Prochlorococcus marinus str. GP2: one gene and its partner. The protein of the gene in region 1 interacts with the protein of each later gene in a pairwise test. Links are inferred from orthologs where the notes say so. Each region holds a gene or a part of one and is shown in the gene's direction. Other genes may lie near its edges.

Region 1 (9,345 bases):
ATAACAAATATATTATTGAAACTCTTGAGCTTAATGGCTCTGCTGAGGAAGGAGATGCTCTTTTTAAGATAAATTGTGTTGGATGTCATGGAATTACAGCAAGAGGTTTAGTGGGCCCAGACTTACACTCAATAACACAACGTTTGAATGATAAAGAGATAATAAAACAGGTTACTGGAGGCCTGACACCTCCTATGCCAAGTTTTGAAATTGATCCTGTAAATATGTCCAATTTATTAAAATATCTGCATAGCCTTGAATGATTTTGGGAAAAAATTTTTCTAATTTAAAAGTAATTTTAGTTGAACCAAATGGCCCTTTAAATGTAGGAAGCGTTGCTAGATTATGCAGTAATTTTGAAGTTGATGAATTAAGAATTGTTTCGCCTAAATGCGACATATTTTCTTTAGAAGCAAAGAAAATGGCTCTTAAAGGTCAAAAATTCCTTAAACATTGTAAGGTTTTTAATGATCTTCAAAAAGCAATTTTTGATTGTGATTTGGTTCTAGCATCTTGTGGAAGGATTGATGTGAATAAAGATTCATTTTTTGTATCTTCTGAAGATATATTTGATTGGACATTATCATTTAAGAAGATAAATAATTTAGCAATTATATTTGGAAGAGAAGATAGAGGTTTAACTAACAGTGAATTGCTTCTAGCAAATAAAACTTTTAATATTCCAACTTCTAAGAATAATCCTTCATTAAATCTTTCTCACGCTGTTTCAATAGTTTTGTATGAATTAAATAAATCTTCTAAAAAGAATTTAAATAATGAATTAAAAGTTTTTAAATTGGCATCATCGAAAGAAGTGCATAATACATTTATAGAGATAGAGGAAATGCTTTTGCAAGTTGGATATCTCTTGAAACATACCTCCAAGGCAAAAATCAGTAAATTTAAGAATTTTATTTTGAGGGCAAATACATCTACGCATGAAATAAATGTTTTAAGAGGAATTGTCCATCAAATAAACTGGTTTTTGAACAGTTCAAAAAAAAATAAGTAAGTATAAATTTGATTAGTTATTATTCACTTCTTGTTTTAATTTGATAGGGATATTTACTAAAAACATTTTCTGAAGTAGCATCTATTGATTATTTGAATATTTAAGAAAACTAAAACTGTGCCTACAACAAAGAAAAGAAGAGTTTTTCCTTTTACAGCAGTAATTGGTCAAGAAGAAATGAAATTGGCTCTCTTGTTAAATGTTATTGATCCAAGAATTGGAGGTGTGATGATAATGGGTGATAGAGGCACTGGAAAGTCTACTACAATCAGAGCCTTAGCTGATTTGTTGCCAGCAATCGATGTTGTTAAAGACGATCCATATAATAGTTCACTAGTCGATCCTGATTTACAAAGTAAAGAAGTTTTGGAAAAAATTACTCAAGGAGAAAATCTAGAGAGTATTCAAAAACAAGTACCTATGGTTGACTTGCCTTTAGGAGCTACTGAAGACAGGCTTTGCGGAACCATTGATATAGAGAAGGCTTTGAGCGAAGGTGTCAAGGCTTTCGAACCAGGTCTATTAGCAAAAGCTAATAGGGGTTTGCTATATGTTGATGAAGTGAATTTACTTGATGATCATTTAGTTGATGTACTTTTAGATTCGGCCGCTTCTGGATGGAATACAGTTGAAAGGGAGGGGGTCTCAGTTCGACATCCTGCGAGGTTTGTCCTAATTGGTTCAGGAAATCCAGAAGAAGGTGAATTAAGGCCTCAACTATTGGACAGGTTTGGAATGAGCGTTGAAGTTAAGACAGTTAGAGATGCTGAATTAAGAGTTCAAGTAGTTGATCAAAGAACTTCTTTTGATGATAATCCTGATGAGTTTTCATTGAGTGTTGAAAAACAACAGGATGAACTTCAACAAAAAGTTATTAAAGCACAAGAAATATTAAATTCTGTTCAAATGGATGATGACTTAAGATTAAATATTTCTGCAATCTGCGGGGAACTAGATGTGGATGGTTTACGTGGAGATATTGTTACAAATAGGTCTGCAAGGGCAATTGCAGCATTTGAGGGCAGAACTGAAGTGCAAGAAGATGACATAGCAAGGGTTATTTCTTGTTCCTTAAGACATAGACTTAGAAAAGATCCCTTAGAACAAGTTGATTCAGGTGAAAGAGTTATTCAAGCTTTTTGTAAAGTATTTGATTTAGATGTAAAAGATAATCTTTCAAAATTTCAATTGTCTGCTGAAGCTTAATAACAGTGAGAATAATTGGGATTGACCCTGGATTAGCTAGAGTTGGTTATGGAATAATAGAGATAGAAAATGAAAGAAAGATATTATTAGATTGCGGCGTTATTGAGACAGGTAAAGATAAAAAAGAAGAAGATAGACTTTATGAGATATTCCAAGATCTAAATGAATTAATAAATCATTGGAACCCAACTGCAGCGGCAGTAGAAAAATTTTTCTTTTACAGGTCAAGCACTACCATTAGTGTGGTGCAGGCTAGAGGCGTGATTATGATGGTATTGGCCTCTAAAAAAATTCATGTTAGTGAGTATTCACCTGCTCAGATAAAATTAACAATTGCTGGGTCTGGAAAGGCATCTAAGAAAGATATTCTTGATGCTGTTATGTATAACTTAGATCTTAAAAATCCTCCAAAACCTGATGATTCAGCAGATGCATTGGCTATAGCACTCACAAAACTAAATGAGGATGGCTTTAACTGAAAATTTAATATGACAATCTTTGAAAATAAGAAATTGGAGAGGGATATGTTTAGAAAACTAAGAGATGGAATTTCTCTTAATCAAAGAGAAAATGTAGAAAAAAATGTAAAATTATATATTGATTCATTTGTTAAGGGATATAAAAATGTTGGTTATATAGGCATATATTGGCCTCTAAAAAATGAAGTTGATATAAGAAGTCTCAAGAAAAAATTTACTTTAGCTTTGCCTAGATGTAAAGATAAAAAAGAGTTGTTATTTTATCCATGGGACGAAAAACCTCTTACCAAAGATTATGAGGGTATACTTAGTCCAAATAACTCTTCCCCATTAAGTCATTTGCAGATAAGCTTGATATTTGTACCATGTCTTTCCGTCGATAAAAATTTAACAAGATTAGGTTATGGAGGAGGTTATTTTGATAAATTAAGGAGAAATAATGATTGGAGAAATGTTCCATGCATTGGAGTATTAACTTCTAATTGTGTAAGTACGATGCCATTAACCAGAGCTGAGTGGGATATTCCTTTATCTGGCTTTATCACAGAAAAAGAAATATTTGTATAATAGAAGATTCATAAAGTGATTAATTAATAGTTTTAAAAAATGGAAAATCAGGAAAAATACAATAAATTATCAAAATTAGTAGAAAAGTTGAAGAAATCAGAAGATCCAAAAAGAAAATATGAATACATTTTGTGGTTAGGCAAAAAAATGAAAGAACCAGATAGTGAAATCCTTGTTGAAGAAAATAAAGTTGAGGGATGCGTTTCAGAAGTTTTTGTTAAGGCAACTATTAAGGCTGGTAAATTATTTTGGGAAGGATATTCTGATGCACTCATAACAAAGGGTTTGTTGGCCTTTCTAATAAGTGGATTAAATGAGTTAACACCAAATGAAGTTGTTGAAATAGATAAGAAATTTATAGAAGATACTGGTTTGAAAGCAAGCTTAACACCTTCACGATCAAATGGTTTTTTAAACATTTTATTGAAAATGCAGTCTCAAGCCAATGAATTTTTGTAGGCCTAATAATATAAAATTAAACTCAAAGTTAAAAGAAATAAAAAATGAGAAAATGCAAAATTGGGATTGTAGGTTTTGGAACTGTAGGTTCAGGGATTTATAAAATATTAAGTTCTGAGGTCGATTCACATCCAATACTAAAAGAAATAGAAATTGCAAAAATAGCAGTTAAAGATCTTAATAAAAAAAGGGATATTGAGCTAGATAATAATTTATTAACTGATGATCCATTTAAATTAGTTAATGACCCCTCTATAGATGTAATTGTTGAAGTAATGGGCGGGGTTGATTTAGCGAAAGATATTATTCTGGAATCATTAAAATTACGTAAATCTGTAGTAACAGCAAATAAAGCAGTTATTGCAAGATATGGAGAAGAAATATATAAAACTGCATCTAAAGAGGGAGTTTATGTATTGTCAGAGGCGGCAGTTTGCGGGGGGATTCCCATAATTGAACCCTTAAAAAGATCATTAAAGAGTAATAGCATAAAAAAAATGGTTGGGATAATAAATGGCACAACAAATTTTATTCTTTCAAAGATGACGAATGAAAAAGCTGATTATAAGGAGACTTTAAAACTGGCCCAAAGCCTTGGGTATGCAGAATTTGATCCAACTGCAGATGTTGAGGGCCATGATGCTGCTGATAAGATTTCAATTCTTAGTGAACTTGCATTTGGAGGGAAAATCAAAAGAGAGGAGATTCATACTGAGGGCATTAGTAAAATTAATCTAAAGGATATCGAATATGCCAATAAATTAGGGTTTGAAATAAAACTTTTAGCATTCTCCGAAAGGGGAGGAATTAATTGTAATGATTCACTCGCTTTGAATATTTGGGTAGGACCTTCTTTGATTCCAAAATCTCATCCATTGGCAACAGTTAAGGGAGTTAATAATGCCTTATTGATAGAGGCTGATCCTCTTGGAGAGATAATGTTATATGGGCCAGGAGCAGGGAGTGGCCCAACTGCTGCATCAGTAGTATCAGATATATTAAATCTGCATGCCGCCTCATTAAAAAATAATAATTCAATCGATCCATTATTATCTTTTTATTTCTGGAGAAACTGTCATATCATCGAATCTCTACAAATAAATAAAAAAAATTACCTTAGAATTATTTGTCTTGATAGTCCAGGTGTTATAGGAAAGATTGGAGATATTTTTGGAAAGAATAATGTATCAATAGAATCAATTGTTCAACTTGATGCAAGTGAGGACAACGCTGAAATTGTCGTTATTACTCATGAGGTCAATAATGGAGATTTTGAGAGATCGAAAGATGAAATAAATTCCCTAAATGAAGTCAAAATTATTGCAAGTCAATTAAGTTGTATTTAAAAAAATAGTTTGCAAATTTCTTTATAGCTTGGTAAACCGAAGAGAGTAAGTGTTTGGTTTAAGCGCCTTAATGATTCATTCAAAACTATTAGATAATAATGAAAATAATAATTTAAATTTTTCTCAAAACCTTTATAAAGGTGCTTGTGTAAAAATTAAAAATAGCAATAAGACTTTTCAAGTAATTGGTTTAAATATAGGTAAAGAAATTTGTTGGGTGAGAGAGTGGCCTTTTGCTTGTAATTCTAAAAAAACATTTGCTTTAGAAATAAGTCAAATAACCTTGCAAACTTTCTGCTCAAATAATTCTTCAGAAAAATTAAGTAATTTTAAAATATGAAAAAAAAAGTTTTTTTATCAATATTTATTATTTTAATTTCTTTTTTACAGAGTTCTTGCGGTTCAAAAAAAATATCTAAAAAAATCACAGTAGCAAGTTCTGGAAAAATTGAATCTTTAGATCCAGCTAGAGCAAATACTCTTAAAGCAATTCAATTAATTAGTTCTCTAGGAGACACATTATATGAATTAAATTCTGATGGAGAATTAATCCCTGAATTGGCTTCAGGGATGCCAATTATTTCAAAGGATAGACTTCAAATAACTATTAATTTAAGAAATAATGTTTTTTTTCACGATGGAACAGCATTTAACTCAAATGCTATAAAGTTTACCTTTGATAGATTCAAAAGAATAGGAACGATGAATTATATTCTAGGAAATAAGATTAAATCAATTGAAACGCCAAGTGAATATACTGTCATAATAAATTTGAATAAACCATCAAGTTCTTTAAATGGGTTACTTACCTCAGTAAATTTAACTCCAATATCTCCTACATTTTATAAAGAATATTCTGATAAGTTTCTAAATGAAAAATTCGTTGGTGCCGGAAAGTATGTGCTGACCAGTTTTTCTAATGAAGTTCAATCAATTGATCCATATTTGAATTATTGGGGTGAAAAGCCCTTAAATAATGGCGTTAATTTTGTGGGATATTCAAATTCATCTTCTCTTTTTGGGGCTTTAAAAAGTAAACAAATTGACGTGCTTTTATCAAATTCAATTGATGATAGTCAGATAAAGAGTTTAAATAATTTAAGCAGAAATAAACAATTTAATGAAGGTAATAGCCCTTTTACTGAATTAAGTTTTATAAGCCTTAAAACTAGTTCTTATCCATTAAATAATCTTAATTTAAGAATGGCTTTGGCAAAAAGTCTTAATAGAAAATTGATTAGTGAGAAAGTAAGTTATGGATTAAGGAAGCCATCCAGATCAATTATTCCTCCGATATTAAAAAAGAATAATCAAGAACTGTGGCCTAAATATGATTATTTAGAAGCGAGAAGGCTATTGCAAAAAGAAAATTTTTGTAATGGAAATATTTTAAAAATACCTCTTACTTATAGATCGAATGTACCAGCTGACAAGCTTATTGCTCTGACATGGCAAGAAGAAATTAAAAGTTATTTGAAAGATTGTATTGACATTGAACTCAATGGGGTTGAATCTACAACAGTTTATAAGAATCTAAGTTTAGGAATTTATACGGCAGTTCTTCTCGATTGGACTGGGGCTTATTCAGATCCAGAGGCCTATCTTACCCCTCTATTAAGTTGTAATGAAATAGTTGATAGCATATGTAAAAATGGGGAGTCAGTTTATAGCGGTAGTTTTTGGGGATCTAATAGAGTGGAAAGTTTATTCCTTGAGAGTGAAAAAATAAGTGGAATTAAAAGATTAGAAAAACTTGTTGAAATTGAAAAAATAGCAGCAAGTTCAATACCTTATATTCCTATTTGGTTATCTTCTCAAAAAGCATGGTCACAAAATAAAATATCAAAACCTATTTTTAATGGTGCAGGAATAATTTCATTGAGTGATCTTGAGTTAATTAATGAGTAGAAATTTAAATAAACTTATAAATTATTCCTTATTAAAAATTTCATTAATACCGATAATGTTATGGGTAATTTCTTCATTAGTTTTTATTTTATTAAGAGTTGCGCCTGGCGATCCTGTAGATGCCATACTTGGATCTGGTGCAGATGAGGTTTCTAGGGAATTTCTAAGAAATAAATTGGGGCTAAATGAACCTTTAATAAATCAATATTTTTCATATATTAAAAATATATTGCACTTAGATTTTGGCCAATCTCTTAGTACCCAAGAGCCAGTCCTAAATATTATTATTAAGTCATTGCCTGCAAGTCTTGAGCTTGGATTCTTTTCAATATTAAGTGCAATATTAATAGGATTCCCATTGGGATTAATTGGCTTAAGAAATAGAGGGAAAAAGACTGATTATATTGCGAGAATATTAGGGATTGCTACATATGCGATCCCTCCATTTTGGGGAGCAATGTTAGCGCAATTATTATTTTCTGTATTTTTTAATATTTCCCCTATTGGAGGAAGATTTCCAATATTTCAGCAACAACCTCAAATTACAGGTTTTCTAGTTCTAGATAGTATTCTTTCAAATAATATTATTGCTTTGAAAGATAGTCTTTATCATCTCGCACTTCCCTCTTTTACCCTTGGCTTTTTATTAAGTGGTATATTCAGCCGTTCATTAAGAGTCAATTTGGATAAGACATTAAAAAGCGATTATGTTAATGCCGCCATATGTAGAGGAATATCTAGGAAAAGAATATTTTTAAATCATGCTTTACCTAATGCTCTATTACCAATCATCACTATTTCTGGATTAACAATAGCTTCATTAGCTGGGGGTGCTCTATTGTTTGAAGTAACTTTTTCATGGCCAGGGATTGCTTTAAGATTACATGAAGCAATTTCTCAAAGGGACTATACCTTGGTTCAAGGCATTGTAATTTTTACCTCTATGCTTATAGTCTCTTTGAATCTCTTTGTTGATATTCTAATTGCCTATTTAGATCCAAGAATAGAGTACTAATTTTTAGAAACTTTTTTTATATTTTCAAGATCTAAAAGATGGAAATCAAGTCCCAAATCTCTTTGGTTTTTAATTACTGTAGGGACCTCTTGGATTTTAATACTTTCTAAAAATTTGACTATAAATTTTGCAGATAAATCTTGTACTAGTATTGGATTTGTACCAATAAAAGATTCTCTTATTTTGAAGACGTCATTATTTTCTTTAAAATTTTTATTTATTCTTATTGGAGAGAAATGACTTGCTCCTTCAATAATTAGAAACCTATTTGATGGGTTATTTAAGGCAGTAAAAACACTAAATTGTTCATTCATCAAAGGGGTAATAAGATCATATGTCCCACCTATAAGGAGAGTTGGTATCTTAATGTCAGCACTATTTTCTTTTTGCCATATTAAACTTCCAAACGCATTAAAAGCTATTATTGCACTTGCTTTATTATCATTATTTTTCTCTGGGAATGGTATATCGCTCAATTGACATTGAAGTAATTTTGATAAATTTGTTATTGCAAAGTCTTTTAATGCCGTATTACATATTTCATAAAGTTGGTCGTTTGGTTTTTTGCCCTCATATAACAGCGCAATTAAAGCACCTAGTGAATGTCCCATTAAAATATAAGAATTATTAAGTAAACCAAATTCCCCATTTTCATGAGCTTTTAAAACAGCATCTAAGTCTTTAATTCTATATAAGAAAAAGTCTACACCCCCTGGAATTGAAGCTCCTCTCTCTAGTACTTCAGTAATTGCTTTTAAATTACTTCCTCTATGTTCTATGAATGCTATTGGCCAACCCCTTCTAGCCAATTCGTTGCCTAGCCATTTGAAATTATTAATTTCGCCTCCAAGTCCCGGCATAAAAATTATCAGTTCTTTATCGTCATTTACTTTATTGCCTTTCCAGAATTCAACTTCAAAAGGAAATTCTCGGTGAGAAGCATAAATTTTTTTATTAATCTTTATAAGATCTTGATTTAAATTTTTTTCAGTATTTTTAAATATCTTTTGGTTTGTACTTTCGAAATTATTTAATTTAGATATAAGGTCTTGTTGAATTGATAATTCTTTTTTCCAAGATGAAATTATTAATATTAAATTATCAATATCTAGTGAAATTTCTTTTGATGGTAATGCCTTAATAATGTCTAAAGTAGAAATTTCTTTTTTTTCATCTAATAAATTTTCTATGGTGTTAAAAATTTCTATCCCATCATTGTCATTTGGAACTCTAATGGTTTTGCTCAATTCTGTAAGAATTTTACGCCCTATCCAACTTCTTAAAACCTCTCTATTTAGTCCTTCTTCCTTGAAAACTGGAAATTTTAAAAATTTTGATAATTCAAAAAATCTT
Region 2 (9,545 bases), on another replicon or contig:
TTCGAAAGAACACTAATCATTGCTGAAGAATCAAGTTCTGTAAGCTATCTAGAAGGTTGTACAGCACCAATGTTTGATACAAATACCCTACATGCAGCAGTTGTAGAGCTTATAGCATTAGACGACGCCTCAATAAAATATTCAACAGTGCAAAATTGGTATGCTGGTGATGAAGAAGGTATTGGCGGAATTTTTAATTTTGTCACCAAGAGAGGTAAATGTTTAGGTAAGAGAAGTAAAATTAGCTGGTCTCAAGTTGAAACAGGGTCTGCAATTACATGGAAATATCCTAGCTGTCTTCTTTTAGGGGAAGAATCTGTAGGTGAATTTTATTCAGTGGCTCTCACCAATAATCTTCAGCAAGCAGATACCGGCACAAAAATGATCCATATTGGTCCTAAGACCAAATCAACTATTGTTAGCAAAGGTATTAGTGCAGGTAACTCAAAAAATAGCTATAGAGGTCTTGTCAAAATGGGAACAAAAGCTACAGGATCAAGAAATTACAGTCAATGTGATTCAATGTTAATAGGGGATCAAGCTTCTGCAAATACATTTCCTTACATCAAATCTCAACAACCCAATTCTGAAATTGAGCATGAAGCAAGCACATGTAGAATCTCAGAAGACCAACTTTTTTATCTCCAAAGCAGAGGTATAGATTTTGAAGAGGCAGTATCTATGATGGTTAGCGGTTTTTGCAGAGATGTATTTAATCAATTACCTATGGAATTTGCTGCTGAAGCAGATAAGTTACTGGCACTTAAACTAGAGGGATCAGTAGGTTAATTAATCAATTTCTAAACTGAAATGCAAAGTAAAATGAAAGAATCAGATCCGATTTTAGAAGTTGAAAATCTCTCCGCATCTACTGAAAATCTTCCAATTTTAAAAGGGGTTTCACTTACTGTCTATCCAGGAGAAATCCATGCCATTATGGGAAGAAATGGATGTGGCAAAAGTACTCTTTCGAAAATCATTGCAGGACATCCCTCGTATAATATTACAAATGGCGACATAAAATTTTTAGGTGAAAACATCAACTCTCTAGAACCTGAAGAGAGATCTCAATCAGGAATTTTTCTTGGTTTTCAATATCCAATTGAGATTCCAGGTGTTAGTAACCTTGAGTTTCTTAGAGTTTCAACTAATGCTAGAAGGAAATTCCTCAACAAAGAAGAATTGGATACTTTTGATTTTGAAGAATTAGTTAAAGAAAAGTTAGAAATTGTGAAAATGGATCATGCATTCCTGTCAAGGAGTGTCAATCAAGGCTTTTCCGGAGGTGAAAAAAAAAGAAATGAAATTCTGCAAATGGCTTTACTTGAGCCCAAGATAGCGATATTAGATGAGACCGATTCTGGTCTAGATATCGATGCTTTAAGAATTGTGGCATCAGGAATTAAAAAAATATCTAATACACAAACTGGAATTATACTTATTACCCACTATCAAAGATTATTAAATGAAATTAAACCAAATTATGTCCATGTTATGTCAGACGGTCAAATCATAAAAACTGGTGAGAGTGATCTTGCTCTAGAACTTGAGGAAAAAGGGTATGAATGGACTGATAACTTTATAAAAGAGACCTAAACAAATGGAAATTATTGAAAAAATAAAAAATAATAAAGCGGACGATAATCTAACAGAAATACAAAAAATCTGTCTTCATAAATTACAATCAAACCCTTTCCCTAATCTTAAAAGTGAACTATGGAGGCTTTCAAATAAATCAAAATTGTCAAAATTTTTAGATTACTCAGTTAATGAAAAAGATTCAAAATTTGATATACCATATCCGAAAAATTCTCAAAGTAATATTAGATTAATAATTGGTGAGAATTACCAAATTAAATTAATAGAGAAAAATTATTCAATACAGCAATTAAGTGAGGATGAATTACAAAAATATATCAAGGAACAGATATCTTTTTTTAAGCAAAACGAAAATTGGAGTGACCTACTAAATCTGTCTTTAAGTTGTAAAAATAATATTTTGGGATTAAAAATAAATGGATCAAAAATTCCTCCTATTGAAATTTTTAGTAATGCATCAAGAAATTCTTTAAAAGCAAAAACCCTCGTAATATTTTTAGAAAAGAATTGTGATATTGAATTATTACAAGTAAATCTTGGTAAAGAAAACTCTTCATTATCTCAATCAACTTTCTTTTGCTTGAAAGAAAATAGTTCCATAAATCATGGTGTTGTTTCTTACGGTGAAAACAGATCCAATCTATTAAATTCTCTCAATGTAATTCAACAAAAAAATAGTGCTTACAACTTAGGATCTTTACATTTCAAATTCAATTACGCGAGATTTGAAATTAGTATTAAACAATCTGAGGGAAACGCTAAAACAAATATCAAAGGTATGCAAATAACCAAAAAAGATGAGCAAATTTCAACCTATGCAAAAATTGAATTTAATGGCCCAAATGGATTTCTAGATCAAATTAATAAATCACTTGCTGATGATAAATCACATGCAATATTTGAAGGTTCAATAATAGTTCCGAAAATTGCCCAGAGAACTGATGCTTCCCAATTAAGCAGAAATTTACTTTTATCAAATCTCGCACAAATAGATACCAAACCTCAATTAGAAATAATTGCTGATGATGTCAAATGCAAACATGGAGCTACAATTTCGCAACTAAATGAAGAAGAACTTTTTTATATGCGAACAAGAGGTATCACATTAACAGAAGCAAGTAAACTACAATTAAGTTCTTACTTTCAAGAAATAATTTCATTTATTCCCATTTCAAAAGATAAATGGGATTTGCTTGATAAACTTTTAAATGAGGCTTAATGGAAACAATACAAAATTTTCCTGAAATAACTAAGAAAGACTTTCCTCTTTTAAATAAGAACTTAAATTGTAATGAGCAAATTATTTATTTAGACCATGCTGCAACCACACAAAAACCAATACAAGTCTTAGAAAAAATTAATGAATACTACAAAAACTTTAATGCCAATGTACATAGAGGGGCACATCAATTAAGTACTAAAGCAACAGAAGAATTTGAAAATGCACGATATTTAATCAGCAAATATATAAAAGCGAATTCAGCAAAAGAAATTATTTTCACAAGAAATGCTACTGAGGCAATCAATCTAGTAGCTAGATCTTGGGGAGAATATTCATTAAAAGAAAACGATGAAATTCTCTTATCAATAATGGAGCATCATAGCAATATTGTTCCATGGCAAATGATTGCAGCAAAAAATAAATGCAAATTAAAATTTATCGGTATAGATAAAGATGGGAAATTAGATATAGAAGACTTTAAATCAAAACTTACATCTAAAACTAAACTTGTTAGCCTAGTACATGTTAGTAATACACTAGGGTGCTGTAATCCAATCAAAGAAATAACTAAATTAGCTAAACAAAAAGGTTCTTTAGTGTTAATAGATGCATGCCAAAGTTTGGCGCATCAAAAAATGGATGTAATTGATCTTAATATAGATTTTTTAGCTGGATCAGGACATAAACTATGCGGTCCTACAGGTATTGGTTTCCTCTGGTCAAGAAAAGAAATCCTAGAAAAAATTCCTCCTCTCTTTGGAGGTGGCGAAATGATTCAAGATGTTTTTGAAGAAACAAGTACTTGGGCAGAGCTACCACACAAATTTGAAGCTGGAACTCCTGCCATTGCAGAAGCAATAGGTCTTGCAGAAGCAATTAATTATATTAAAAATATTGGATTGAATGAAATTCATGAATATGAAAAGACTATTACTAAATATTTATTTGAAAAATTAAATCAAATAGAAAATATTGAAATCATAGGTCCATCGCCGGAGATAGACCCAGACAGAGCCTCACTTGCCACCTTTTATATAAAAAATATACATTCAAATGATATTGCTGAAATTCTTGATTCAAAAGGAATTTGCATCAGAAGTGGCCACCATTGCTGTCAACCTCTTCACAGACACATTGGAATTAAATCAACAGCTAGGATCAGCATGAATTTCACAACCAATAAGGAAGAAATTGATATTTTTATAGAAAAATTAAAAGATACTATTGATTTTCTAAAAATCAATTCTTAAATATTCAAAGCATTTTTTAAAAATTCCTGAGATTTTTTCATTACTACTTCTTTATTTTCAATATTTCTAAAACCATGCCCTTCATTATCAAAAAAAATAACTTCTGAATATTTATTATTCTGAATCAAAATTTCTTGAATTTTTAAAGTTTGTTTATAAGAAATAACTGCATCTTTTTTTCCATGAAACAATAAGATAGGTTTTTTTATTTTGTTAATATAATTTATCGGGGATCTATTAATATAATTATCATGGTTTTTTGCATAATTTCCTATCAAAGAATTTAAATAATCTTTTTCAAATCTATGAGTGTTGTAATGCATATCCTTCAAATCAATAACAGGATATTTACAAATTGCTGCTTTAAAAATAGACCCACATAATAAACAATTCAGGGCAGTTAAACCACCAGCACTATTCCCAAAAATTACTACTTTTTCACTATCAACTTGATTTGATTTAATCAATTCAAGAGCTAGTGATTTGCAATCATAAGAATCAACAATACCCCATTTAGAATTCAACCTCTCTCTATATTCTTTGCCAAATCCTGATGATCCTCCATAATTGACTTCAGCAACAAAAAATCCCTTCGACGTCCAATATTGAACTTCAGAATTATATGATCCATCAAAACATGAAGTTGGCCCGCTATGTGCTCTAACAAGGAGCGGTGGCTTTCTAAAATTTTCAACAAGCGGCTTATAAAGAAAAGAATGAGTAGATTGAGCCTCAAAACCTTTAAACCAAAATGTTTCAGGTTTTGAACAATCTTTTATATGATCAAAAAATATCTGCTCAGAAAAATTTGATAAAACTTTTTTTTCAAAATCAATTTCAAATACAATTCCCAAAAAATCAGATCCATAACCTTTTAAAAGAACTTTTTTTCGAAAAACACTGAAATCACTTATTGAAGTAAAAGGAGTAGAAAATTCCTTAACAAATTTAAGATTTTTATATTGTTCCACTATTAAATTATTTTCTTTTTTTGCTAGGCAAAATAAATTTTTTATAGTCCCTGAAAAAAATGTTATTCCGGAGACCCATTGTGGTGCTCCATATTCAAGCAAATTTCTCTCTACTCTTTTCTTAATAAAAATATTCTCAATTTCATTAATATCTAAAAACAACAAATTCCACCATCCAGAACTATCTTCAGAACATACTAAAAGTGTTTCACTTATCCAATAGGGTTGAAAAAAAGAAACGTTTTTTTTCGCATTTATAAGCTTATTTGAGAATTTTTTTATTTTTTGTACCTCTCCATCTAGATCTATTTGAGCAAAAAACAGATCATTTTTGTCCCAGGGCATATATGGAGAATCCCACTCTATCCAAGAAAGTAATCTAGCAGAAGTATTAGAAGATAATTCTCCAGCAAAATTTTTAAATTTTTTAATTCGATGAATATCTTGTTTAGTTTTTTTTAAATTTAAAGAAAATAAATAATCTCTATTATTTATCTCGCAAATTCCATACAAAAAATTTTTTTCAGAAATGACAAATGAAGAATCGAAATTTCCATCAATTGATTTAGATAGTTGTCTAGGTTCTTGAACTGAATCGAGATATATATTTTGACTTCTATAATTTGACGCTGCCTCTTTAAAAATTTGAAACCATACTGCCTTAGTAATCTGATCTATCCATATTAAATAAAAATTATTTTTAAAATTTATACATTTATATGCTTTACCACCATATCCATGAAAATTATTTTTAATATTATGCTTTTTACTTGTTAATTTCTGAGGAAACGCCCCTTTATCATTAAATGGTCTTGCAAAAATAGCATTCTCATTTTGACCTTCACCAACAACATCAATCCAAAAAATGATATCCCTAATAATAGTTAATTCCTTGTAAGCATTTTTTTTAGATTCAGTTTGCCTAACTTTTAACTTATCATCATTACTCATTTAAAATATAAAGAAAGTAAATTAAAGTGCTAGTATTTTTATAGCTAAACTCTTAATTAAAAACTTTTTAACGTGGCAAACCATTTTTCACAACTTGCAAAAAAGTCAAGAACAAGTGGAAGCTCAGAAAAAATTGCAAAAGAACAAACAGGTAAGCCATCTCTAGATATTTATAAACTTGGTGATGATGTGTTGAGAAAAAATTCCAAAAGAATCACTAAAGTTGACGAATCGATTAGAAAACTTGCTAGAGAAATGCTTCAAAGCATGTATGCAGCTAAAGGAATTGGACTTGCCGCACCACAAATTGGCATCAACAAGGAGCTTCTTGTGATAGATGTAAATTTTGAAGATTCAGCAGCAGAACCTTTAATATTAATCAATCCAGAAATTACAGACTTTGGAACAACTCTTAATTCATACGAAGAAGGCTGTTTGAGTATACCTGGCGTCTATTTGAATGTAGTAAGACCATCAACTATTAAATTAAAATTTAGGGATGAAATGGGTAGACCACGGAAAATGAAAGCCGATGGACTTCTAGCGAGGTGTATTCAACATGAAATGGATCATTTAAACGGAATACTATTTGTTGATAGAGTTACATCAAAAGATGATTTAAACAAAGAACTTATAAAGGAAGGGTTTAACGAAGAAGATGTAATTTCTATTAATTAATCTAATGACTGAAACTACAATATTTCAAAAAATAATTAATGAAGAAATACCCTGCGATAAGCTTTATGAAGATGAGTTTTGTATTGCTTTTAACGATATCCAAGCGCAAGCACCATTTCATTTTTTAGTGATTCCAAAAAAGCCAATCATCAGCCTATTAGATTGTATTGAAGAGGATGCAAATTTGTTAGGGCATTTACTTTTTGTTGGTAGCAAAATAGCTAAATCAAAAAATTTAACTAATTGGAGAACAGTAATTAATACTGGAGCAGAATCGGGACAAACAGTTTTTCATTTACATATTCATTTTTTATCTGGAAGAAAAATGAATTGGCCCCCAGGTTAAAACTCTCGAAAGAAAAGTTTATGGGTTATAAATAAGTAAAAACATAATGAATACACCAGATTCCTTAAATACAAAATCCAAAAATTTATTCAATTTAGTCTCAAAAAATTGGGAAGATCTAGACGATTCTCTCAAAACTAAATTAATAAAAATATGGAAGGTTTTAACTTATAAATGGCAATTACAAATTTTATTTAATCTACCTTTTCTCTTATGGTGGGTATTAGATAAATGTTTCCCAAAAGTTCATGAATTTAATACTACAATCTTAAATTACTTAAATTTACCTGACTGGGCACTTTCATTTATCGGCTTTGGTCAATAGACTGCTAAAAGTTATAATTTATTCTATAAAACTAGTCGAGTAATGAATAAAGAAGTTAATAATAAATCCAAAATATTATACCAATTACAAAAATTAAGGAAGCTGTCTCAGCCATTTTTTCTTCCAATAGATCAATGCAATGGACTTCAATTCATATGGCTTTTGATTTCTCTTTTATTTTGTGTTGGTGGAGTAGTACTTGTTGGTCTTACAGGCATAATTAGTTTTTTTGAAAACCTTCAACCAATATTTCTTGAAAAGTATTTTGGAGGTGTGGTAAGTACTGTCAATTCGATTTGGGCTGGTAGCTGGGGATTGCTTTTCTCTGCCTTATTTCTAATTGGATCAGGCAGCTTTTTTAGCTTGAGACGTCAATTAAAAAACCGAAGATGGTTACATTGGTTATTCCTTGCGATAATTGTATTAATGCTTTTAGCTGTAAACGGAATAAACGCAGGTATTGGTTTCATAGCAAGAGATTTAACAAATGCTTTAGTAGAAAAACAAGAAGATGGGTTTTATCGGATATTAGGGATTTACGCTTGTTGTTTCGCTGTGGCTCTACCTATACGTGTTTCCCAAATATTTTTTACATATAAATTAGGAATAATTTGGAGAGAATGGCTTTCAAAAAGTTTAGTCAAAGATTATATGACCAATAAAGCCTATTACCAATTAAATCCCAATGATGAAGAACAAACCGATGTAGATAATCCTGATCAAAGAATCACAGATGATACTCGAGCTTTTACCGGTCAAAGTCTTTCTTTCACATTAGGTATTTTTGATGCCCTACTAACATTTTCACTTAATATTCTTATTTTATGGAGTATTAGTACAACACTTACTTTTTCTTTATTCGGTTACGCTGCATTTGCAACTTCTATCCTTTTAATTGCTGGAAAAAATCTTGTAAAGATTGACTTTGATCAACTCAGATATGAAGCAGATTTTCGATATGGCTTAGTTCATATTCGAGATAATGCTGAATCAATAGCCTTTTACTCTGGGGAGAATCCTGAGCGAAGTGAAACTGAAAGGCGATTAGGAGAAGTGGTGAGAAACTTTAATTTACTGATTATATGGAGAGTAATAATAGACGTCATGAGAAGATCCATTAATTATGCTGGAAATTTCTTTCCATATCTAATAATGGCAATTCCTTACTTTAGAGGTGATATTGATTATGGACGCTTTATTCAGGCAAGCTTTGCATTTGGAATGGTTGAAGGTTCGTTATTTTTTATTGTTAATCAAATCGAAGAACTTGCAAAATTTACTGCTGGCATTGGCAGATTAGAAGGATTCCAATCAAAAGTTGAATCCATTAGTCAAACCAACCCAACAAGCAATCAAAACGTTATTTCAGATTACCCCTCAATTCTTATTAATAATGCTGACCTTTGCCCACCAGGATCAAATAAAACAATCATTAAAAATTTAAATTTAAGCATCGACAATAATCAATCACTTTTGGTTGTAGGACCATCTGGATGCGGAAAAACATCTTTACTAAGAATGATTAGTGGTTTATGGGAACCCGATCAAGGAGTAATTAAAAAACCAAAAATTGGGGAATTATTATTCATACCTCAAAAACCATATATGTTACTTGGTTCTTTAAGAGAACAATTATGTTATCCCACAGAAGTTAAGAAATTTAGTGATGAACATCTTACTTCTGTACTACATGAAGTAAATTTAAAAACCTTAGTGGATCGGTATCCTAATCTTGATATAAAACAAGATTGGCCACGAATTCTTTCCCTAGGCGAGCAACAAAGATTAGCTTTTGCAAGACTGTTACTAAATTCTCCAAGATTTGCAGTACTTGATGAAGCAACAAGTGCTTTAGATATTAACACTGAAAAAAAACTATATAGTTTACTAAAGGAACGAGAACTTTCTCTAATAAGTGTTGGACATAGACCTAGCTTAAAAGATTTTCACGAAAATATTTTAGAATTAAATGGACAAGGAGACTGGAAATTATTGACTTCTGATAAGTATAATTTTAAGGATTAACAAAAAAAATGAATTCTAAAGAAGAACAAACTAACTCAGAAATCACTAATTTAGAAAATGAGAGTTTTATAGAAGAGCAAAAAGATCCGAATCAGATCAATGAACAAATTGAAGACAATAAATTAGATGAAAAAACTATAGAAATTAAAGATGAATATAAATTTGGATGGAGTAGTTA

The links.
Region 2: the proteins of EU91_RS03390 (region 1) and EU91_RS07280 interact in binary tests that used the Escherichia coli proteins (3 or more experiments, as listed by UniProt). The link is inferred for Prochlorococcus marinus str. GP2 from one-to-one orthologs.

The regions. Positions count from the first base shown.
Region 1 is NZ_JNAH01000005.1:66,534-75,878, forward strand. Bases 2,214-5,013 are described here. They hold EU91_RS03390 (SufE family protein), read left to right. Parts: upstream 2,214-3,303; coding sequence 3,304-3,723; downstream 3,724-5,013. Other genes in these bases: bchI (magnesium chelatase ATPase subunit I), read left to right, coding at 2,214-2,218; ruvC (crossover junction endodeoxyribonuclease RuvC), read left to right, coding at 2,224-2,697; EU91_RS03395 (5-formyltetrahydrofolate cyclo-ligase), read left to right, coding at 2,707-3,264; EU91_RS03385 (homoserine dehydrogenase), read left to right, coding at 3,768-5,013. Also shown: EU91_RS03415 (c-type cytochrome), read left to right, coding at 1-263; EU91_RS03410 (RNA methyltransferase), read left to right, coding at 260-1,012; more of bchI, read left to right, coding at 1,130-2,213; more of EU91_RS03385, read left to right, coding at 5,014-5,069; EU91_RS03380 (hypothetical protein), read left to right, coding at 5,140-5,409; EU91_RS03375 (ABC transporter substrate-binding protein), read left to right, coding at 5,406-6,977; EU91_RS03370 (ABC transporter permease), read left to right, coding at 6,970-7,992; EU91_RS03365 (alpha/beta hydrolase), read right to left, coding at 7,989-9,345. UniProt on the Escherichia coli protein: Participates in cysteine desulfuration mediated by SufS. Cysteine desulfuration mobilizes sulfur from L-cysteine to yield L-alanine and constitutes an essential step in sulfur metabolism for biosynthesis of a variety of sulfur-containing biomolecules.
Region 2 is NZ_JNAH01000003.1:58,964-68,508, reverse strand. The notes cover bases 1,945-4,944. They hold EU91_RS07280 (aminotransferase class V-fold PLP-dependent enzyme), read left to right. Parts: upstream 1,945-2,817; coding sequence 2,818-4,071; downstream 4,072-4,944. Other genes in these bases: EU91_RS07285 (alpha/beta hydrolase family protein), read right to left, coding at 4,068-4,944; EU91_RS07275 (SufD family Fe-S cluster assembly protein), read left to right, coding at 1,945-2,818. In the rest of the region: Fe-S cluster assembly protein SufB, read left to right, coding at 1-789; Fe-S cluster assembly ATPase SufC, read left to right, coding at 811-1,596; more of EU91_RS07275, read left to right, coding at 1,601-1,944; more of EU91_RS07285, read right to left, coding at 4,945-5,993; def (peptide deformylase), read left to right, coding at 6,066-6,671; EU91_RS07295 (histidine triad nucleotide-binding protein), read left to right, coding at 6,676-7,017; EU91_RS07300 (hypothetical protein), read left to right, coding at 7,064-7,342; EU91_RS07305 (ABC transporter ATP-binding protein/permease), read left to right, coding at 7,385-9,367; EU91_RS07310 (chlorophyll a/b-binding protein), read left to right, coding at 9,376-9,545. UniProt on the Escherichia coli protein: Cysteine desulfurases mobilize the sulfur from L-cysteine to yield L-alanine, an essential step in sulfur metabolism for biosynthesis of a variety of sulfur-containing biomolecules.